DNA from 3 places in the Sphaerisporangium flaviroseum genome. Region 3 is predicted to be linked to each of the others. Evidence: predicted binding sites of a transcription regulator. Region 3 holds the regulator's gene; each other region holds the start of a gene.
What was found. The regulator LexA, encoded in region 3, represses DNA repair genes until DNA is damaged. The targets are predictions, from matches to a motif close to TCGAACANNTGTTCGA.

Region 1 (7,516 bases), on a different contig from region 3:
ACCCGCCCAGCTCCTCGGTGACGATCTGCTCGATGTCGTCGGCGTCGAAGATCGCCACATCGGTGGGCGCCCCTTCGAGCGTGTCGGGGATGCGCAGCACGATGCCGTCGTCGGAGTGCATCGTCTGCACGTCGAGGTCGTACCGCTCGCGCAGGCGGCGCCCGATGGCGAGCGCCCAGGGCGCGTGGACACGGGCGCCGTACGGTGTGTGGATGACGACGCGCCAGTCGCCGAGCTCGTCGTGGAAGCGCTCGACGACCAGGGTGCGGTCATCGGGGACGTACCCGGTGGCCTCACGCTGTTCGGAGAGGTAGGCGAGGAGGTTGCCGACGGCGAAGGCGTCGAGCCCGGCCTCGGAGAGGCGCTCGGTCTTCCCTTCCGACATCTCGCGCAGGAACGCGCCGAGTGCCCGGCCCAGCTCGGCAGGCCGGCCGAGCGCGTCGCCGTGCCAGAACGGCAGCTTGCCCGGCTGCCCAGAGGCGGGGGAGACCAGCACCCGGTCGGCGGTGATGTCCTCGATGCGCCATGAGGTGGCGCCCAGCACGAAGACGTCCCCGACCCGGGACTCGTAGACCATCTCCTCGTCGAGCTCGCCGACCCGCCTGCCGCCGCGCCCGGTATCGCCGCCTACCAGGAAGACGCCGAACATGCCCCGGTCGGGGATGGTGCCGGCGTTGGTGACCGCGAGGCGCTGGGCACCTGGACGCCCGGTGATACGGCCGGTCACGCGGTCCCACACGATGCGGGGCCTCAGCTCGGCGAACTCCTCGCTGGGATAACGCCCGGCCAGCATGTCGAGTGTGGCCTCAAGGGCGCTCCGCGGCAGTGTGGCGTAGGGAGCGGCCCGCCTGACCAAAGTCTCGAGCTCGTCGACCGTCCACTCGTCGAGCGCGCACATCGCCACGATCTGCTGGGCGAGCACGTCGAGAGGGTTGCGTGGATAGCGCATCTCCTCGATCTGGCCGCTCTTCATGCGCTCGGACACCACGGTGGTCTGGATCAGATCGCCACGATATTTGGGGAAGATCACGCCCTTGGAGACCGCGCCCACCTGGTGACCGGCCCGGCCGATGCGCTGCAGGCCGCTGGCGACGCTAGGCGGAGCCTCCACGCAGACCACGAGATCGACCGCGCCCATGTCGATGCCGAGCTCCAGGCTGGAGGTGGCGACCACGGCCGGCAGGCGCCCGGACTTCAGCGCCTCCTCGATCTGCGCTCGCTCCTCCTTGGAGACCGACCCGTGGTGTGCGCGGACGATTTCGGGCACCACGCCCTTGGTGGCACCGGCCTGTGCCATCAGCGCCGCCGGTGGCGACAGAGCGGGTGGTGAGCACTTCCCGAGTGAGAGGTCGTCTCCGGGAGAGGTCACCGGGCCGTCGGCCTGGCCCGCCATGCGCTCGAACGCGAGCTCGTTGAGCCGGGCGCACAGGCGCTCGGCGAGGCGCCGGGAGTTGGCGAAGATGATCGTCGATCGGTGGGACTCGATCAGGTCGAGCAGGTGCTCCTCGACGTGCGGCCAGATGGACCGCCGCGCCGGGGGCTGCATCGACCAGGAGGACTCGTCGTCGTCGGCCGGGGCGGTCTGCTGGGGAGCCACGTTGAGCTCGGTCATGTCCTCGATGGGGACGATCACGTCGACCTCGATGACCTTCTGGGAAGGCGGCTGCACGACCGTCGTCGGCCGGGCGCCGCCCAGGAAGGTCGCCACCTCGCTCACCGGCCGGACCGTGGCCGACAGGCCGATGCGCTGCGCCGGGCGGGCGAGCAGCGCGTCGAGCCGCTCGAGGGTCAGGGCCAGATGAACCCCTCGCTTGGTGGCGGCGACGGCGTGCACCTCGTCGATGATGACCGTCTCCACCCCGCGCAGCGCCTCACGCGCCTTGCTGGTGAGCAGCAGGTAAAGCGACTCGGGGGTGGTGATCAGGATGTCGGCCGGGTTGGCGGCGAAGCGGCGGCGGTCCTCGGCGGCGGTGTCTCCCGAACGGATGGCGACCGAGATCTCCGGCACGGGCAGGCCCATCCGGCGGGCGGTCTGCTTGAGGCCGGTCAGCGGGGCTCGCAGGTTGCGCTCGATGTCGACCGCCAGCGCCTTCAGCGGTGAGACATAGACGACGCGGCACTGGCGCGCCGGGTTCGCTTCCTGGAGCGATCGCTCGCGGGTCTTGGCCGCTCGCTGCCGGGGTGCCCCGGCTTCGGGTGACCCTCCGTCTCGCGGCCCGGTGGTCATGCGCTCGGCGGCGAGGCGGTCGAGCGACCACAGGAAGGCGGCCAGGGTCTTGCCGGACCCTGTCGGCGCGACCACCAACGTGTTGTCGCCGCGCGCGATCGACCTCCACGCCCCCTCCTGCGCCGTGGTGGGCGCGGCGAAGGAGTCGGCGAACCATTGCCTGGTCACCGAGGTGAAATGGTCGAACACTGATGCCGTCACCGCTTCATCATGCAACGCGCCACCGACAAAACGCGCCACCGCCCGTCGCCGGGCGTGCGTCTGAGGAAAAGAAGGTGTCGTCCAGGACGAGGCACTCCGACTTGACATCGGGCGCGTCTGGGCCGTCATCTGGACTATGGACATCGATTACGCGGCCATCGAGGCGACCCGGGAGCGGATCCGGGAACGGCATCTCCACGCGCAACGCCCCGAGAGCAGCGCGCGCGGCCTTCACCACTTCGCACTGATCTGCTCGGACGTCGAGCGAACCATCGACTTCTACCAGGGGGTCCTGGAGTTCCCGCTCACGGAGATCTTCGAGAACCGTGATTACAAGGGGTCGAACCACTTCTTCTTCGACATCGGCAACGGCAACCTGCTGGCGTTCTTCGATCTCCCCGGACTGGACCTGGGACCGTACCAGGAGGTGCTGGGCGGGCTGCATCACATCGCCATCTCCGTGGAACGAGGGAAATGGGAGAGGCTCCGGGGCAAGCTGGACGACGCGGGCGTGCAGTACCAGATCGAGAGCGACGCCTCCATCTACTTCCGTGATCCCGATGGTGCCCGCCTGGAGCTGCTCGCCGACCCTCTCGGGGAGATGTACGGCTCTCGCGTCCTGTGACCGCCGGCGTTCCTCGGCCGATCCGGCTCCGCGCGCCAGGTCCTTCTCCGGCCCGTGTCGTCTCGGGAGCGCCTGGATCTTGATCGTGGCCCGAACGAGGGCTCAGGTCCGTCCATGCGGCTTCCGGGACCATACTGGAAGAATGCGCTTGACCGACTTCTGGAACCGGATGAACCGCCACTTCGGTGAGAGGTACGCCACCTCCTGGGCGCATGACTACGTGATCGCCGAGCTCGGTGGTCGTACCGTGAAGCAGGCGCTCGACGACGGGGTGGCGGCCAAAGAGGTCTGGCGCGCCGTGTGCGGAGTGACCGACGTGGACCCCCGGCTGCGCTGATCGAGGGCGTCTTCCACGGACGGACGCCGGGTCCGTATGCCGATCATGACCTGGCCGGACACCTGATCACGAGACGGATATGCCTGTTCGTGTCCTGTGCCAGCGAAGGTTGAGCGTGTGCCAGCGAAATTTGAGTGACTGGGTCTATGCGTGAGTTCTGGTACCAGCTCAGCGACCGGTGGTATCGCCTGGATGAGGCGGATTCATGTTCAGCGAGCGCTGGTACCACTCCATCGAGGCTGCCTGGTCGTTGATCCGCTGGGCGTTCTTCCTCAAGAAGCCGGGGCTCGTCTCTGGCCGCTCCGCCGCCGGGTTAAGGCAGCCGCGGCGGTGAAGGCTAGGGCCGCACACCCGAGCTGGGCAAGGGCCGTGGAGGTGGGCACCGACGGCAGGTCCCCGAGGTCGCCCAGGGCCGCCGCGGGCAGGAACAGCAGTAGCGCCGCCCGCCGACCCACGGCCGATCGACACGCGTACCCGGCCGCCAGCGCGACCACGATCAGCCACGGCACCGGCTTCCAGGTCGTGATGACGTGGTCGGCGATCACGTCTACCCAGCGCGCGCGCACGATGGCCTCGCTGGCGATGAGCCCCACGAGGGCGAGCGGCCCCCACAGCAGGAAGGCGCCCCGGGGGATCAGCCCGACCGCGCGGTAGGCCACCGGCATGAAGGCGATGACCAGCGCCATCACCTCGGCCAGCAGGAGGGGGCCGTAGTTCGGGAGGAACAGCATGTCCAGATTCAGTTCAGGGCCCGGGTGGCCGGCCAGCGCGAACGCGACCACGGCGAGCACGGCGATCCACCGGCGGCCGAACAGCACGGCCAGCGCGGGCAGGGCCGCGACCAGGGCCGGCTCGGTCAGGAAACGGATCGAGCTCGGTTGCTCCAGGAAGGCCGCGCCGTGACGCAGGGATTCGGCGACCCGCAGCGACACGGTCGCCACCTCGGTGACCAGCATCAGGAACGGCCATAGCGCCACGGCGACGGCCAGCCCGTCGCGCCAGGCGCCTGCCGAGACCGCGCCGAAGGCCCGCCGGGTGTGCACCCGCGCCGCACCCCGCAGCAGGTCGGCCACGTCAGCCAGGTCTGGGCGGGTCTGTCCGGGCCGTGCCCCCGCCTGCAGCACTCCCATCATCTCCGCTTCGTGCCGCGCCCGGTGGTCGCGGGGATAGCAGGCCAGCAGCCGCCGGTAGCGGGCTTCGAGCGGGCTCATGCCATTCCTCCCGAGCCGATCGCGCGCAGGCGTGCGGTGGCCGCCTTGGCGTGCCTACGCATCCGCTCAGCCTCCGCCGCCAGTCTCGCCGCACCGTCGCCGGTCAGCCGGTAGTAGCGACGCACCCGGCCATCGACGATCTCCTCTCGGTCCTCGATGATCAGGCCCTCTTCCTGGAGTCGGTCGAAAGCGGCGTACAAGGTGCCGGCGCGCAGGCGAACCTGGCCGTCGGAGATGCGCTCCACATCAGTGATGACGCCGTACCCGTGTTGTGGACCGGCAGCTAGCGCGGTCAGGATCAGGAAGGTCGGCTCCTGCATCTGCCTCATGTGATCAATATATGCCGATCATCTACTTATAGGTGAGCGATCGTCACAATTGTTCAGAGGTCAAGACGGATCACATGACGACGTCCCCGCGAGAGGCATGGCCCATTCGAGGGCTCTCGTTGTGTTGAGCTGTGATCGAACAATCGTTCGGCTATATTGAAAGTTGCCGACGCCCCTGGGCCCGCTCCGGGAAAATGTCGGTGGCAGCCCGTAGCTTTCAGGCGACGGAAACGACTTCGACACACCCTCCAGGGGAGCACTCCATGGCAGCCAACGACCGCGAGAAGGCCCTTGAGACTGCTCTCGCTCAGATCGAGCGGCAGTTCGGCAAGGGCTCTGTCATGCGCCTCGGCGATGACGCGCGAGCCCCCATCGAGATCATTCCCACCGGGGCCATCGCCCTCGACGTCGCGCTCGGCATCGGTGGGTTCCCCCGTGGCCGCATCGTCGAGATCTACGGCCCCGAGTCCAGCGGTAAGACCACGGTGGCGCTCCACGCCGTCGCCAACGCCCAGCGCGGGGGCGGCATCGCCGCCTTCATCGACGCCGAGCACGCCCTCGACCCCGATTACGCCCAGAAGCTCGGCGTCGACACCGACGCCCTGCTGGTCTCCCAGCCCGACACCGGTGAGCAGGCGCTGGAGATCGCCGACATGCTGATCCGTTCGGGCGCGATCGACCTCGTGGTCATCGACTCGGTCGCGGCTCTGGTGCCCAAGGCCGAAATCGAAGGCGAGATGGGCGACAGCCACGTCGGTCTGCAGGCCCGTCTGATGTCGCAGGCCCTCCGCAAGGTGGCCGGCGCCCTCAGCAACACCGGCACGACAGCCATCTTCATCAACCAGTTGCGCGAGAAGATCGGCGTCATGTTCGGATCGCCTGAGACCACGACGGGTGGCAAGGCGCTGAAGTTCTACGCTTCGGTGCGCCTTGACGTGCGGCGCATCGAGACGCTCAAGGACGGCACCGAGCCGGTCGGCAACCGCACCCGCGTCAAGGTCGTGAAGAACAAGATGGCCCCGCCCTTCCGCGTGGCCGACTTCGACATCCTCTACGGCTTCGGCATCTCCCGCGAGGGTGGCCTGATCGACATGGGCGTCGAGCACGGCTTCGTCCGCAAGGCCGGCGCTTGGTACACCTATGAGGGCGACCAGCTCGGGCAGGGCAAGGAGAACGCCCGTAACTTCCTGAAGAACAACCCCGACATCGCCAACGAGATCGAGAAGAAGATCAAGGAGAAGCTCGGTGTCGGGCCTCGCCTCGACACCCCCGCCGAGGCTTCGGCCCCTCCGGTGGCGGCTCCGGTTCCCGCGGCCGCCGGTCGTGGCAGCAAGGCTCCCAAGCCGGGTGACGTCTGATCTGAGCTGATCTCACATGCCTGCGAGCGACGACACCCCTGGCCGGCTTCGGCCAGGGGACTGGGGAGCCTGGGTCGAGGAGACCCCCGAGGGTGATCGACCCGCCGGCTCCAGGCCCGGCGGCCGCCGCAGCGGCCGCAACCGCACCGGAACCTCCGAACACCCACCTGAAACAGCCCAGCATGAGCAGGAGCCTCAGTACGGTTCTGGGGCCGTGCCTGGTGAGGAGTCGCGTCAGTACGGTTCTGGGGAAGGGTCTCGGCGTAGGTCGGGTGGGAGATCGGGAGGGCGCGGAGGTTACGGGGGCAGGCGGGGTGCCTCGTCACGGCGATCCGACGGACCGGTTGCCGGTTCCCCGTTCGACGGGCCTGTTCCCGGTTCCCCAGCCGACGGGCCGGTTGCTGGTTCCCCGTTCGACGGGCCGGTTGCCGGATCCATGGCCGCTCAGGGGCCTCCGGCCGATCCGGAAGCGGTGGCCAGGTCTGTCTGCCTGCGGTTGCTGACTCTCGCCCCGCGCACCAGAGCCCAGCTCGCCGAAGCGCTGCGCCGGAGGAACATCCCCGACGACGCGGCGGAGTCGGTGCTGGCGCGCTTCTCCCATGTGGGGCTCATCGATGACGAGGCGTTCGCCCAGGCATGGGTCAGCTCCCGTCACGCCGGCCGGGGTCTGGCCAGGCGGGCGCTGGCAGCCGAGCTGCGCACACGGGGTGTCGACGAGGACACCGTTCGCGACGCGGTCGATCAGCTCGACCCCGATCAGGAGCTGGAGACCGCCCGGCGGCTGGTGGCCCGCAAGCTTCCGGGCACCCGCGGTCTCGAACCGCCCGCCCGGGTCAGGCGCCTGGCAGGCATGCTCGCCCGTAAGGGTTACTCCGGCAGCCTTGCCTACCGCGTCGTCCGAGAGGCCCTCGAAAGCGAGGGCGAGTCGACCGACGACATCCCTGACGGCCTGGAATAGATCCCACACATTCCTGACGCTCGCATGCTGATCGTCGCGGTTGCTGGTGATCTGGAAGAGGGTCCGCGATATCTGCCGCCACATGGACTCCTGGCCTTGGGATGGCTCCTGTCTTTGTATGGGCTGGTGGTCTTGGGGTGGGCTCCTGATCTTGGGTTGGGCTGCTGGCTTAGGGGTGGGCTCGTGGTTTGGGATGGGCTGGTGGGCGTTGGTGGGTTCGTTCGGGGTGACGTTATACAGGCCACCGGTGGACGACGTGGCGGATGGACT
Region 2 (7,516 bases), on a different contig from region 3:
TCACGCTCGGCGTGGCCAGCGGGGATCCCGCCCCCGACGGCTTCGTCCTGTGGACGCGCCTCGCCCCGGTGCCCCTCGCCGAAGACGGATTCGGCGGCATGCCCCCCGCCCCGGTGCCGGTCTACTGGGAGATCGCCGCCGACCCCGCCTGCGCGCGGGTGATACGGCGCGGCACGGAGGAGGCCGTACGCGACTGGGCGCACAGCGTGCACGCCGAGATCACCGGGCTGGAGCCGGGACGGGAGTACTGGTACCGCTTCAAGGCCGGGCCGTACGTCTCGCCCATCGGGCGCGCGCTGACCGCGCCCGCGTCCGCCTCGCTCCCCGCCTCGCTCAACCTGGCCGTCACCTCGTGCGCCAACTTCCAGCACGGGCACTTCACCGCCTACACAAGGATGGCGCAGGAACGCCCCGACCTGGTGCTGCACCTCGGCGACTACATCTACGAGCACGGCAAGGGCGAGCACCAGTGCCCGGGCGGCAACGTACGCGAGCACGAAGGGCCGGAGGCCAAGACGCTGACGGGATACCGGCGCCGGCACGCCCTCTACAAGACCGACCCCGACCTGCGCACGGCCCACGCGGCGTCGCCGTGGGTGGTGATCATGGACGATCACGAGGTCCGCAACAACTGGATGAGCCTGCTGCCGGCCGCCCGGCGCGAAGCCGCGTTCCACGCCTACTACGAGCACATGCCCCTGCGCAGGACCGCCCTGCCGCAGGGCTCGGCCATCAAGCTCTACCGGCGCCTGCGGTGGGGGAGCCTCGCCACCCTCCACCTGCTCGACACCCGCCAGTACCGCGACCCGGCGCTCTGCGGCGCCGGATTCAGGGCGTGCCCCGAGACACTGGGCCAGGACCGCACGATCATCGGGGCCGAGCAGGAGCGGTGGCTGCTCGAAGGGTTCCGGGAGTCGAAGGCGCTGTGGGACATCATCGGCCAGCAGGTGTTCTTCGGCCACCGCGGCAAGAACTCCAGATCGGGGAAGGTCGTCAGGCAGGACGCCTGGGACGGTTACGCCGGGTCGCGGACCAGGGTGACCCGCGGCTGGGTCGACGCGGGGGTGCGCAACGCCGTCGTTCTCACCGGTGACGTGCACTCGCACTGGGCCGGCGACCTCGTCCTCGACTACGAGGACTCCTCGTCCCGCGTGGTCGGCACCGAGTTCGCGGTCACCTCGGTCAGCAGCGGCGGCGACGGCCATGACCTCGATCGCGCCAGGGACTCGCTGCTCGCGGAGAACCCGCACCTGCGGTTCCACCTGCGGCAACGGGGTTACCTCATGCTCAAGGTGGAGCCCACCGTGCTCACCGCGGACTTCAAGATCGTGCGGTACGTCAGCATCCCCGGCGCCCCCGCCGTGCGCGCCGCCGCCTTCCTCGTCGCGGACAAGGCCCCCAGGCTCCTGCGGCAGACCTGACCGGTCTCCCGATCACGCTCGTGCGTGAGGGAAGCCGCAGGCCGTTTGGGACGTTGTTCCGCATGGCCGTACGCTTCGGAACGTACGCGTTCCACGGGGATCCGCACACGGGGACGGCGCCGGGAAGGCGCCGCCCGGGGGAGCGGCCACTGCGAGGGCGCCGGCCCGGCCGCAGGAGACGGCTCCGGGCCGCGGCCTCGAGCGTGGTGAGCATTCGAGCAGTGATGGAGAGGAACACCGGTGACGTCTGCGCCGACGATCGGCGTACTCGCCCTGCAGGGCGACGTGCGTGAACACGTCCGCTCGCTTGAGGCCGCCGGCGCGAGCGCCGTGGCCGTCAGGCGGCCGGCGGAGCTCGAAGCGGTGGACGGATTGGTACTCCCCGGCGGGGAGTCCACGACCATGTGGAAGCTCGCCGACGCGTTCGACCTGCTTGAACCGCTGCGCATGCGCGTCAAGTCGGGCATGCCCGCCTACGGCTCCTGCGCCGGCATGATCTTGCTGGCCGACCGCATCGAGGGCGGCATCGAGGGCCAGCAGACGCTCGGCGGCATCGACATGGTGGTGCGTCGCAACGCCTTCGGCCGCCAAGTCGACTCTTTTGAGGCATCCTTGGACTTCGCGGGACGTGGTCTCATGCGCGCCGTCTTCATCCGGGCCCCCTGGGTCGAGTCCGTCGGCGCGGATGTCGAGGTGCTGGGACTGGCCGAGCCGGGAGATAGGATCGTCGCGGTCCGGCAGGGACCTCTGCTCGCGACGTCCTTCCACCCTGAGCTGACCGGGGACACGCGGGTTCATTCGTATTTTGTCGAGATGGTGAGGGAGCTCTAGCCGATGTCCGGCCACTCCAAATGGGCGACGACGAAGCACAAGAAGGCCGTGATCGACGCCAAGCGCGGCAAGCTTTTCGCCAAGCTCATCAAGAACATCGAGGTGGCGGCCCGGACCGGTGGGCCCGACCCGGACGGCAACCCGACGCTGTATGACGCCATCCAGAAGGCGCGCAAGAGTTCGGTGCCGGTGGACAACATCGAGCGCGCCCGCAAGCGCGGCGGCGGCCTGGAGGCCGGCGGCGCCGACTGGCAGACCATCATGTACGAGGGCTACGCGCCCGGCGGTGTCGCGGTGCTGGTCGAGTGCCTGACCGACAACCGCAACCGCGCGGCCTCCGAGGTACGCGTGGCCATGACCCGCAACGGCGGTTCCATGGCCGACCCCGGCTCGGTGTCCTACATGTTCAACCGCAAGGGCGTCGTGATCGTCCCCAAGGGCGACCTCAGCGAGGACGACGTGCTCACGGCCGTCCTGGACGCCGGCGCCGAGGAGGTCAACGACCTGGGCGACTCCTTCGAGGTCGTGTCCGAGGCCGGTGACCTGGTCCCGGTCCGAAAGGCCCTGCAGGACTCCGGCATCGACTACGACTCGGCCGAGAGCGGCTTCCTGCCGACGATGAGCGTTCCCGTCGACGAGGACGCCGCGCGCAAGGTGTTCCGCCTCATCGACGCCCTGGAGGACAGCGACGACGTGCAGAACGTCTACGCCAACTTCGACGTCTCCGACGATGTCCTGGCCAAGCTCGACTGATCCACCCGTGCCACGGCGCGCCCCCGGCCCGGGCCGGGGGTGGCGGCCGGGACGGCGAGAAAAGGCGAACGGGCCAGGTCGGGGGGCGAAAACGATTCGACCGGCCATTGGCGTGGGCCATAGGTTGGGTGGTCGTGGACATTCGTGATGTGACGGCCGACGACCTCGACGCCGTGCTCGACGGCCGCAAGCGCGCCTTCGGCCTCCTGCCCGCGGACAGCATCGAGCCGTGGCGGGCCAGGGTGACGCCGTCGCTGGCGCAGGGCCGCTACCTCGGCGTCTTCGACGGCGGCCGCTTGCTCGGCGCCGCCCGGATCCACTCCTACGACCAGTGGTGGCACGGCCGCCCGGTGTCGATGGGCGGGGTCGCCGGCGTCACCGTCGCCCCGGAAGATCGCGGACGGGGCGTCGGCCGCTTCCTGATGCGGGGCGTGCTGGAGCGTTGCGCCGAGCTCGGCCACGTCGTCTCCGCGCTCTACCCCGCCACCACCCCGCTCTACCGCGGCCTGGGCTGGGAGCACGCCGGGTCCCGCAACCGCGTCACGCTGCCCGCCGAGGCCCTTCGCACGCTGGGCGCCCGCGACGGCGGCGTCAAGCTCAGGCGCATGGCCCCGGACGACGCCCCCGAGCTGCGCGGCATGATCGAGCGGGTCTACGCCGCCACGCGCGCCTCGGGGCCGCTGGGCTGGGAGGAGCGCCTCATCCGCCTGTGGCTGCAGGACGAGGACGACTTCGCCTACATGGCCGACGACGGGTTCGTCCTCTACCGCTGGAGTGGCGGGGACATCGACGTGGACAACCTGGTGGCCGGGTCAGAGGCGACGGCGCGGGCCCTGTGGTCGCTCGTCGGCACGGCCTCCTCCATCGCCACGACGGTGACGGCGAGCCTGGAGCCCGACGACCCGGTGCTGTGGCTGCTGCGCGAGCGGTCCGATGACTCGGTCGAGCAGGCCCGCTGGATGTTCCGCCTCGTCGACCTTCCGTCCGCCGTGGCCCGGCGCGGCTACCCCGCCGGAGTCGAGGTCGACGCCGTGGTCGAGGTGGACGACCCGCAGCGTCCGGCCAACTCCGGCGTGTGGCGCCTTTCCGTCTCCGATGGCCACGGCGCCGCCATCCTCGTCACGGCGCCGCCGGGTGCCGAAGTGCCCCGCTTGACCATCGGCGGCATGTCCGCCCTGTTCGCGGGCGTCCACAGCAGCGCCCTGCGCCGCGCCGGGCTGCTCACCGGCGGTGCACCGGAGATCGACGACCTGCTCGGCGCCGCCTTCGCCGCCAAGCCGTACATGATCGATTACTTCTGATCCGCGCCACCGGCGGGCTTCGGGGGCGGCGTGTTGGTGGTGCGCCGCCGTGGTGGCCGGGGTAGAGTTCGGGGCCGAACAGGTGTTCGGCGGTCTGGGGAGGCGTGTCGGTGCGGCTACCTGAGCTGCGGGTGATGGGGGTCGACCCCGGGCTGACCCGCTGCGGCCTCGGTGCCGTCGAAGGGCGCGCCGGCGGCGCGCTGACACTGGTCAAGGTCGGCGTCGCGCGCACTCCCGCCGGTGACGACATCGGCTCGCGCCTGGTCGCGATCGAGGGCGAGATCGAGCGCTGGCTCGACGAGATCAAGCCCGACGCCGTCGCGGTGGAGCGGGTCTTCAGCCAGAGCAACCTCCGCACGGTGATGGGCACCGCCCAGGCCTCCGCCGTGGCCATCGTCTGCGCCGCCCGGCGTGGCCTGCCCGTCGCGCTGCACACGCCCTCCGAGGTGAAGGCCGCGATCACCGGGTACGGCAACGCGGACAAGGCCCAGGTCGGCGCGATGGTCACCCGGCTGCTCCGGCTCGACGCCATGCCCAAGCCCGCGGACGCCGCCGACGCCCTGGCCCTCGCCATCTGCCACATCTGGCGCGGCAGTACCCAGAACCGCCTGGCCGAGGCCCTGGCCAAGGCTAAGAGCGCCGCCCGGCCGCAAGGCGCCCCGTCACGGCGGGCGCCCGGTGCGACAGGAGCCCGCGGCGTTCCCGGCGCCTCCGGGGCGGCGGGCACGTCCGGCGCCGGTTCCGCGAAGGGAGCGGCTCTGTGATCGCTTCGGTCTCCGGGCGCGTCGCCGCGATCGCCCCCGACTCGGCGGTGGTCGAGGTCGGCGGGGTCGGCATCCTCGTCCACTGCACGCCGGGCACGCTGGCGACGCTCCACCCGGGGGAGCAGGCCCGCCTGGCCACCTCCCTGGTGGTCCGTGAAGACTCGCTCACGCTGTTCGGCTTCGGCACCGACGACGAGCGCGCGGTGTTCGAGATGGTGCAGACCGCCTCGGGCGTCGGCCCGAAGCTCGCGCTGGCCATGCTCGCCGTCCACACGCCCAACGCCCTGCGGGTCGCGGTGGCGAGCGCCGACGTCAAGGCGCTCACCATGGTCCCCGGCGTCGGGCAGAAGGGCGCGCAGCGCATCATCCTGGAGCTGAAGGACAGGCTCGGCACCCCTGACGCCGCCGTCACCGCCGCGCTCAACGGCAGGGCCAAGAAGCCGGCCTGGCGCGAGCAGGTGCACGCCGGGCTCGTCGGCCTCGGATACTCCGCCAAGGACGCCGACGAGGCCATCGCGGTCGTGTCGCCCGAAGCCGACGCGGATCTGGCGGCCGGGCGCACCCCGGCCGTCGCGGCCCTGTTGAAAGCGGCCCTGCGGGCCCTGAGCGTTCGATAGGGGGCACCACATGAGCCTGGACAGAGATCTTGTGTCCCCCGACGCCGAGGGCGACGAGCAGGCGATCGAGTCCGCGCTGCGGCCCAAGCGGCTGAGCGAGTTCATCGGCCAGGGCAGGGTGCGCGAGCAGCTTTCCCTGGTGCTGGAGAGCGCCGTCCGCCGCAACCGGCCGCCCGACCACGTCCTGATGAGCGGGTCGCCGGGGCTGGGCAAGACCACGCTGGCGATGATCATCGCGGCCGAGCTGGGCATGCCGCTCCGGCTCACCTCCGGGCCCGCGCTGGAGCGGGCCGGAGACCTGGCGGCGATCCTCTCGACCCTGTCCGAGGGCGAGGTGCTGTTCATCGACGAGATCCACCGCATGGCCCGTCCCGCCGAGGAGATGCTCTACCTCGCCATGGAGGACTTCCGGGTCGACATCGTGGTGGGCAAGGGGCCGGGGGCCACCGCGATCCCCCTGGAGATCGCCCCCTTCACCCTGGTCGGGGCGACCACCCGGGCCGGCCTGCTGCCCGCCCCGCTGCGCGACCGGTTCGGCTTCGTCGCCCACATGGACTTCTACGACGTCGAGGAGCTGGAGCAGGTGCTGCGCCGATCGTCGCGCCTGCTGTCGCTCGACCTTCCCGACGAGGGGGCGCACGAGATCGCCCGCAGGTCGCGTGGCACGCCCCGCATCGCCAACCGCCTGCTCAGACGGGTGCGCGACTTCTCCGAGGTGCGCACCGACGGTCTCATCACCAGGGACATCGCCTCCGCGGCCCTCAACCTCTACGAGGTCGACGCCGAAGGGCTCGACCGCCTCGATCGCGCCGTTCTCGGGGCCCTGCTGCGCAAGTTCGGGGGTGGTCCCGTCGGCCTGTCCACGCTCGCGGTGGCCGTGGGGGAGGAGCCCGAGACCGTCGAGGTCGTCGCCGAGCCCTTCCTCGTACGCCAGGGTTTGCTCGCCCGCACTCCCCGCGGACGGGTGGCGACGGCGTCCGCCTGGGCACACCTGGGCCTGACGCCGCCTCCGGAGGCCTTCGGCGCGATCGGCCACCCCTCGCTCTTCGACGATCCCGGCCAGGCGTCCTGACCGGCGGGCCTGACAACGAGCCGCCGGAGGCGACGATGGCTCGCCGGCCCTGGTCGAACGTCGTTTCCCTGCTCCGACGGGCTTTCTCGCGCTCACCGGGCCGGCCACGGCTGAAACTTTCAAGTTCGCTGTATCGGCTGGTCACAGATCGGTGACAACGGGAACTTTCCAGCGTGCCGGAGCGTGGGTTCGTTGCCGGGCATTGACAAGCTCGCCTAAACTCCGTGGCTTGGCCGCCGCGTACGCTGACGAGTCAGCGTGCGGCCGTGTCGTCGCCGCCAGACCTCCGGCTCCAGGCCGGTCAGTTCTTACCGGAAGGAAGCCCCGTGCAGGGCCTTGGATCATTCGTGCCACTGATCTTGCTGGTCGTGGTCTTTTATTTCCTGCTCATCCGCCCGCAGCGCAAGCGGCAGCAGGAGCAGGCGCAGATGCAGAGCAGCCTGACGCCGGGCTCCAGGGTGATGACCACCACGGGCCTGTTCGCGACCGTCGCGGCCGTCGAGGACGACGACGTGGTCCTCGAAATCGCGCCCGGCGTGCAGACCCGCTGGATCAAGGCCGCCATCGGCCGCGTGCTGACGCCGGTGGAGGAGGAGACGGTGGACAATGGAAAAGATGTACCTGACACCATCGCCGACGAGACGGTGATCGACACCCCTGACCGCAGGGGAGACGAGGGCTCGACTAACACGAAGTCCTGAGTAGGCTCACCGCAAACCCCTTGACGAAAGAACTGACCACCAGTGGCCCGATCGAC
Region 3 (7,516 bases):
GTCCTCCTCGCGCGCCTTCGTCTCGATGAACTCCTCGATGTCGGGGTGGTCGACGTCGAGGACGACCATCTTGGCCGCGCGGCGGGTGGCGCCACCCGACTTGATGGTGCCGGCGGAGGCGTCGGCGCCGCGCATGAACGACACCGGGCCGCTGGCGGTGCCGCCGCTCGACAGCAACTCCTTGCTGGAGCGGATGCGGGAGAGGTTGACCCCGGAGCCGGAACCGCCCTTGAAGATCACACCCTCTTCCTTGTACCACTCGAGGATCGACTCCATCTGGTCGTCGACCGCGAGGATGAAGCAGGCGCTGACCTGCTGCGGCGAGGCGGTCCCGACGTTGAACCACACCGGCGAGTTGAAGCTGAAGACCTGGTGGACCAGAGCGTGCTTCAGCTCGTGGTCGAAGATCTCGGCGTCCTCCTCGGAGGCGAAGTAGCCGTGCTCGCGCCCCGTGCGGGTGTAGACGCCCACGACCCGGTCGACGAGCTGCTTGAGGCTGACCTCGCGCTGGGCCGTGCCGACGGCGCCCCGGAAGTACTTGGTGGTGACGATGTTGGCGGCGTTGACCGACCAGAAGTCGGGGAACTCGACGCCACGCTGCTCGAAGTTGACCGAGCCGTCCCGCCAGTTGGTCATGACGACATCACGGTGCTCCCAGCGCACCTGGTCGTACGGGTGCACACCGGGCGTGGTGTGGATGCGCTTGATCTTCAAGCCCTTGTGGGGCCGCTTGCCCCCGCGCCCCACTGAGCCACTCACCGTCTCCGTCATGATCTCCCCCTTCCGGGGCTCCGCGGAGCCCTCGTGTCGGAAACACATCGTCACGCCGTTCGCATCCCCCGGCGCAGGGGCCACCATGGTCCTCGGCCTTCCGGCCCGCGGACCGCGGTGTCCGGTCGGTTCAGCTTTCCTTGGCGGCTCTGGCCGCCCGCAGTTGCTCGATCTCTTCCTCGAAGTCGGTGAGCGTCTCGAAGCTGCGGTAGACGGAGGCGAACCGAAGGTAGGCCACCTCGTCCAGCTCGCGGAGCGGCCCCAGGATCGCCAGCCCCACCTGGTGAGCCGGGATCTCGGCCGACCCGGTCGCCCGGATGCTCTCCTCGACGCGCTGGCCGAGCTGCGCCAGCGAATCCTCGCTGACGGGCCGGCCCTGGCACGCCCGCCGCACTCCGGCGATCACCTTGTCCCGCGAGAACGCCTCGGTCACCCCGCTGCGCTTGCTCACCATCAGCAGGACCGTCTCTTGGGTGGTGAACCGGCGCCCGCATTCGGGACAGGTGCGCCGGCGGCGGATCGCCGCGCCGTCCTCGGTCGAACGGCTGTCGATGACCCGCGTGTCTGGATGACGACAGAATGGACAATGCATGTGTCGCCTCCATTTCTCCTGGCTCCCATGAGTCACGCGGGCACCACCTCGAATGACGAGGCCCCCGAGGCCTTGACCTCAGGGAAAAGCCGCACATGTTTCCGCATTCCACGCGCTCACCGCCTGTTCCCGCCTAAAACGGGAATAGGCTCGCGCACGCACTGGGGCTGCCCTCAGCGCGGTGACGGAAACACAACTTATGGTGAACCACATCGGTGTAACTACTAGATGTTGTGGTCTAACCGTAGGAGTGCCGCCCCATGAACGCAAGTCGGAGACACCCTTGCGCGAAAACCGGCCGCCCATCAGGGGGAACGGGCCACGGGTCGGCGTGTCGCGCCGCTCGCGGCCGCCGTGCCGCCGCGAGCCCGGCCACGCGACCCCAGGCCGGCGCCCCGCGATCCAGATCGCTCGCGTGATCGACTTTCGGCCCCTCACAGGCATAAGATCGCAAAGTCGAACACGATATCGATCGAACTCCCGTACGATGTCCTTCACCGGACGGCCGAGGATATCGGAAACTCTCGAACAATTGTTTGATGACGATCTTGAACGGCGATATTGTCGCTGTGTGCGACATCAGCAATACGGACCGGGAGCCGGCCGGGCGGGCTTGGCGTGACGGAGCGCCTGACAGGCGCCCGGCGAGGAGGAGCTTATGAGCGAGCAGGAAGAGATCGGCACGGTTGTCAGCGATCTGGCGGTGCGCCGGCGTGATTCCCTTGGTCTCACCCCACGACAACGCAAGATCCTCGAGGTGATCCGCGATTCTGTGCAGCAGCGCGGTTATCCGCCCTCGATGCGCGAGATCGGCGAGGCGGTCCAGCTGACCAGCACCTCCAGTGTGTCTCACCAGTTGACCGCGCTGCAGCGTAAGGGCTATCTACGCCGCGACCCCCACCGCCCGCGCGCGCTGGAGGTCCGCCTGCCGGGCGAGCCCGCCCTCTGGGTCGACCCCGTCGCCCCCGGTGAGGACGAGCCCCTGGTCAGCCGGCCGACGGCCACGTTCGTCCCTCTCGTGGGGCGCATCGCCGCCGGTGGGCCCATCCTGGCCGAGGAGCGCGTGGAGGACGTCTTCGCCCTTCCCAAGCAACTCGTGGGTGAAGGCACGCTCTTCCTGCTCCAGGTCGCCGGTGACTCGATGATCGAGGCGGCCATCGCCGACGGCGACTGGGTCGTGGTGCGCCAGCAGCCGGTGGCCGACAACGGCGACATCGTCGCGGCCATGATCGACGGCGAGGCCACGGTGAAGACCTTCAAGCGCAAGGACGGCCACGTCTGGCTGGTCCCCCACAACGCCAACTACGACCCGATCCCCGGCGACGAGGCCACCGTCCTGGGCAAGGTCGTGGCGGTCCTTCGCAAGCTCTGACCCGCCCGACCCCGCACCTGCCCCGCCCCCGCCTGAGCGCCCACCCTGGGTGAGCGCTCGGGCGGTCGTGCTTTGGGGGGTCAGGGAACGATGTTGACCAGCTTGGGGGCTCGGACGATCACCTTGCGGGGAGCCCCGGTCAGGTGCGAGCGCACCTTCTCCGAGGCCAGCGCCAGCTCCTCCAGGTCCGCCGCGGAGATCGACGGAGCGACCTCCAGGCGGTCCCTGACCTTGCCCGCCACCTGCACGACGCAGGTGACCGAGTCCTGGACCAGCAGGGCGGGCTCGGCGACCGGCCAGCCCACCCGCGAGATCGTGGGGCCGTGCCCCAGCCGCTCCCAGCCCTCCTCCGCGACGTACGGCGCGACCAGCGACAGCATGACCGCCAGGGTCTCGGCGGCCTCGCGCACGGCCGGGTCGGCCGCCCCCGGGCCGGAGTCGATGGCCTTGCGGGCCGCGGAGGTCAGCTCCATCATGCGGGCGACGGCCACGTTGAACCGGTAGGAGTCCAGCAGCCGGGTGACCTCTTCGATGGTGCGGTGGGTGACCTTGCGCAGCTCCACGTCGCCGGTGGCGAAGTCGACGCCGGACGCCGAGGCCGCGCCGGCCTCGGTCATCACGCGGAACGCCCGGGCCAGGAACTTCTGCGAGGCGGCAGGCGAGACGTCGGCCCAGTCGATGTCGTCTTCGGGCGGGCCCGCGAAGACCATGGTCAGGCGGACGGCGTCGACACCGAACGCGTCGATCTGCTCACCCAGGTCGACGCCGTTGCCCAGCGACTTGGACATGGACTTGCCCTGGTTGATCACCTGGCCCTGGTTCAGCAGGCGCAGGAACGGCTCGGTGAAGTCGACCATGCCCATGTCGTGCAGGACCTTGGTGAAGAACCGCGCGTACAGCAGGTGCAGCACGGCGTGCTCGACGCCGCCGACGTACTGGTCGATCGGGCCCCAGCGCCTGACCTGCTCGACGTCGAACGCGCCGTTCTCGAAGCGCGGCGAGCAGTACCGCAGGAAGTACCACGAGGAGTCGACGAAGGTGTCCATGGTGTCGGTGTCGCGCTGGGCGCGGCCGCCGCACTTCGGACAGGAGACGTTGACCCACTCGGTGGCGCTGGCCAGGGGCGAGACGCCCTTGGGAGCCAGCGCCTCTCCGCGCAGGTCGGGCAGCGTCACCGGCAGCTGGTCGTCGGGGACGGGGACCTCACCGCAGTCGGGGCAGTGGATGATCGGGATCGGGGTGCCCCAGAAGCGCTGGCGGGACAGCAGCCAGTCGCGCAGCCGGTAGTTGACGGAGGCCTTGCCGGTGCCGCGCTCGCGCAGGATCTCGGTGATGCGGGTGATCGCCTCGGCCTTCGACAGGCCGTCCAGCGGCCCGGAGTTGACCAGCCGGCCCTCGCCGGCGGTCGCGGCCCCGCTCTCGCCCGGGTCGGCCAGCCCGGTGTGCACGACCACCCGCACGGGCAGGTCGAACTTCAGCGCGAAGTCCAGGTCTCGCTGGTCGTGCGCGGGCACCGCCATGATCGCGCCGTGGCCGTAGTCGGACAGCACGTAGTCGGCGGCCCAGACGGGCATGCGCTCGCCGTTGACCGGGTTGACGGCGTACCGCCCCAGGAAGACGCCGGTCTTCTCCTTGTCGGTGGCCAGCCGCTCGATGTCGCTCAGCTTGGCGACCTCGGCGCGGTAGGCCTCCAGGGCGGGCAGCTGCTCGGGCGAGCAGATCTCCTCGGCCAGCTGCGCGTCGGCGGCGACCACGAAGAACGTCGCGCCGTACAGGGTGTCGGGGCGGGTCGTGTAGACCGTGACCGGCTCGTCGCGGCCCTCGATCTCGAACTGGACGTCGGCGCCCTCGGAGCGGCCGATCCAGTTGCGCTGCATGGCCAGCACGCGGTCGGGCCAGCCGTCCTCCAGGCCGTCCATGTCGTCCAGCAGCCGGTCGGCATAGTCGGTGATCTTGAAGTACCACTGGGTCAGCTCGCGCCGGATGACCTCGGACCCGCACCGCTCGCACCGGCCGGCGACGACCTGCTCGTTCGCCAGCACGGTCTGGTCCTTCGGGCACCAGTTGACCAGGCCGCCCTTGCGGTAGGCCAGGCCGCGCTCGAAGAAGCGGTTGAACAGCCATTGGTTCCAGCGGTAGTACTCCGGGTCGCTGGTGTGCAGGCGCCGTGACCAGTCGAAGGAGATGCCGTACCTCTTGAACGAGGTCGCCTGGGTGTCGATGTTGGCGTAGGTCCACTCGGCGGGGTGCGCGTTGCGCTTGATGGCGGCGTTCTCCGCGGGCAGCCCGAAGGAGTCCCACCCGATGGGGTGCAGCACGTTGTAGCCGAGCTGAAACCAGTAGCGGGCGACCACGTCGGCGATCGCGAAGACCTCGCCGTGACCCATGTGCAGGTCACCGGAGGGGTAGGGGAACATGTCGCACATGTACCTGCGGGGGCGCTCGTCATCCGCGTCCTCGCCCGCACGGAACGGGTCCAGTTCCTCCCACCGCGGCTGCCACTTCGCCTGCAGCGCCTGCGGATCGTACTGCTCGTCACTCACGGCCATGTCCCTCGGTTGACTCAGCGCGGATGGCTCGACCAATAAAGAAACCCCCCGTGTCCACGAGGGGCAGCCGCGTCGACCGGTGTCTCACCTCGGTCGCCGCGGCCCGCCAAGAAGCAGGGTCCTGCCACGCATAGCTCAAGGGTAGCGCAGCGAGCAATCGGTCCTCGTACGGATTTCGCCACATCCCTGGTGGCTACGGGAAACAGTCACAGGGAGACCCGATGGTGATAGATCCGTTGTGACCTCATATGTCCCTTTAGTTTAACCTTTTCGCCGTGGTGAACTCGTATGAACCGGAGCCCAGCCCGGAATCCGCGGTCCAGGGCCTGCCGATGCAGGATCCGCCGACCGACCCGACGGGCCTGCAGTTCCGCGGGGCTTTCTCGGATTCTCCTGCGGACACCCCCGCTTCGCATGAGATCATGCCGAGCACCCCCAATCCGGGCATGATGTCGGGAGGTTCGCCAGCGATGGCTCCTGAGCACACCAGCCAGCCCACGCGGCCTCCGGCATGGCCGGAGAACCCACCGGCATGGCCGGAAATGCCCCCGCCACCGCCCCCGCCCCCGCCGGCGCCCTCCGCGTCCGTGTTCGACCCCGCTCCGTACGGCAACCGCACGACGTCCGACCCCTCCCACGAGGTCTCGCAGTACGCCCCTCAGGGGCACACGCAGACGTCGTTCCCCCCGCCGCCGCCGATGCCCTCCTCCCCGTACGCCCCCCAGCCCACCGGCCCTCAGCAGTACGCCCCCCAGCCCACCGGTCCCCACCAGTACGCCCCGCAGCCCGGTGACTCCCGGTCCACCGGCCGGCGGCAGTACGAACCTCAGAACACCGGGCCGGAGGCCATGGGCCCCCAGCAGACGGGCCCCCAGCAGACGGGCCCCCAGCAGTACGCGCCCCAGCCCGCCGGCCGGCCGGAGTACGCCCCCCAGGGCACCGGGCCGCAGCCATCCGGGCACCAGCAGTACGCTCCCCAGCCGTACGCGCCTGCGGCCACCGGGCCTCAGGTGTTCCCCCAGCAGGACCCCGGCCGGCAGGTCGCCGACCGGCAGGTCGCGGGCCATCAGCAGTACGCGCCCGAGGCGCCGGCGCACTCCTCCCGGGTCGCCGACGAGCCCGCGCCCGCCTACACCCCGCCCGGCACCGAGACCACCGTCCGGGTGTCCGCCCCGTCGTCACCTGAGCAGCCGCGCGGGCGAAGGGGGCAGCGCCATGCGGCGCCTCCCCGCGAGCCCGACGATCCCTACAAGCCGTTCGTCACCGCCGGTCAGATCAGCGGGCCCAAGACGCCTCCTCCCGAGCGTCAGCAGGAGCTCTGGAACACCGTCTTCGGTGACAACTACGAGGCGATCGGCGACGAGGCCGAGGCCGCCGGGGGCGGCAAGCGGGTGTGGCTGTTCGCGCTCGTCGCCTCGGTCGGGGTCGCCCTGGTGGCGGCCCTGCTGTGGGCCGTCCTGGCGGGGCCGTTGCGCTCGGCGCCGGCCGAGACCGAGGCGAGCAAGGGGAAGGGCACGCCCAAGGCCTCCACCTCGTCGGCGGGCAAGGCGGGCACCGGCACCACCAAGCCGCAGTCCATCGGCAGGCTGCCGAGGTATCCCGGCGACGCCTCCCCGCGCGCCGGCGTCCTCACCGACAAGGTGTCGGCCATCAGCCTGGCCAGGCTGGGCGGTCCGTGGCGGCTCGACCTGGACACGCAGCGCGTGCAGTCGACCTATGGCTTCAGCACCAGGCAGTACGTCGCCGCCGGGACCGACGCGGCCGGTACGCCCCGGTTCGCCCAGGTGATGACCGGCCCGCTGGCCACCGCCCTGGCCGGCAAGTACTCCGCGTCCGCGCCCGGCAAGCTCACTCCGGTGATCAGCTCCGTCGCGTTCGCGGCCCGCAACAAGTTCTTCCCTCCGGGGAACAAGGTCGTGAAGACCGCCGAGCAGCGCCTGTCCGCCGGAGGCCGCCCCGCGCGCGTCGTGGCGTACCAGATCCTGGCGGGCCGCACCAAGACCACGCTGGTGGTCGGCGCGGTGAGCACGGGCGCGGAACGGCCGGTGATCGTCTACATGTCGGTGCCGGACAGCAAGAAGGAGCTGCTGCCCGACATCAACACGATCTTCTCCTCGATCCGGCCGGTGGCCACGGCCTCCTAGCGACGCGCCGCGGCTAGAAGTCGCAGGGCAGGTGCTTGATGCCGTTGATGAAGCTGGAGAACAGCCTCTTCGGGCGGCCCGCCTGGAT

Region 1: the regulator LexA is predicted to act here: its motif matches at 5,066-5,081, upstream of recA (recombinase RecA).
Region 2: the regulator LexA is predicted to act here: its motif matches at 4,381-4,396, upstream of ruvC (crossover junction endodeoxyribonuclease RuvC).

What each region holds. Positions count from the first base shown of each region.
Region 1 is NZ_BAAAZR010000008.1:200,672-208,187, forward strand. Features, by position in the region: gene ABD810_RS17285 (ATP-dependent helicase) at 1-2,428, opposite strand, end outside; gene ABD810_RS17290 (VOC family protein) at 2,565-3,053, shown strand; gene ABD810_RS17295 (DUF3046 domain-containing protein) at 3,196-3,390, shown strand; gene ABD810_RS17300 (hypothetical protein) at 3,663-4,601, opposite strand; gene ABD810_RS17305 (PadR family transcriptional regulator) at 4,598-4,930, opposite strand; gene recA (recombinase RecA) at 5,194-6,288, shown strand; gene recX (recombination regulator RecX) at 6,305-7,246, shown strand.
Region 2 is NZ_BAAAZR010000032.1:62,104-69,619, forward strand. Features, by position in the region: gene ABD810_RS30900 (alkaline phosphatase D family protein) at 1-1,421, shown strand, start outside; gene pdxT (pyridoxal 5'-phosphate synthase glutaminase subunit PdxT) at 1,662-2,252, shown strand; gene ABD810_RS30910 (YebC/PmpR family DNA-binding transcriptional regulator) at 2,256-3,005, shown strand; gene ABD810_RS30915 (GNAT family N-acetyltransferase) at 3,140-4,306, shown strand; gene ruvC (crossover junction endodeoxyribonuclease RuvC) at 4,432-5,070, shown strand; gene ruvA (Holliday junction branch migration protein RuvA) at 5,067-5,687, shown strand; gene ruvB (Holliday junction branch migration DNA helicase RuvB) at 5,698-6,759, shown strand; gene yajC (preprotein translocase subunit YajC) at 7,086-7,460, shown strand.
Region 3 is NZ_BAAAZR010000006.1:110,172-117,687, reverse strand. Features, by position in the region: gene ABD810_RS14995 (vitamin B12-dependent ribonucleotide reductase) at 1-771, opposite strand, end outside; gene nrdR (transcriptional regulator NrdR) at 902-1,363, opposite strand; gene lexA (transcriptional repressor LexA) at 2,022-2,735, shown strand; gene leuS (leucine--tRNA ligase) at 2,816-5,284, opposite strand; gene ABD810_RS14975 (hypothetical protein) at 5,755-7,428, shown strand; gene ABD810_RS14970 (cytochrome P450) at 7,442-7,516, opposite strand, start outside.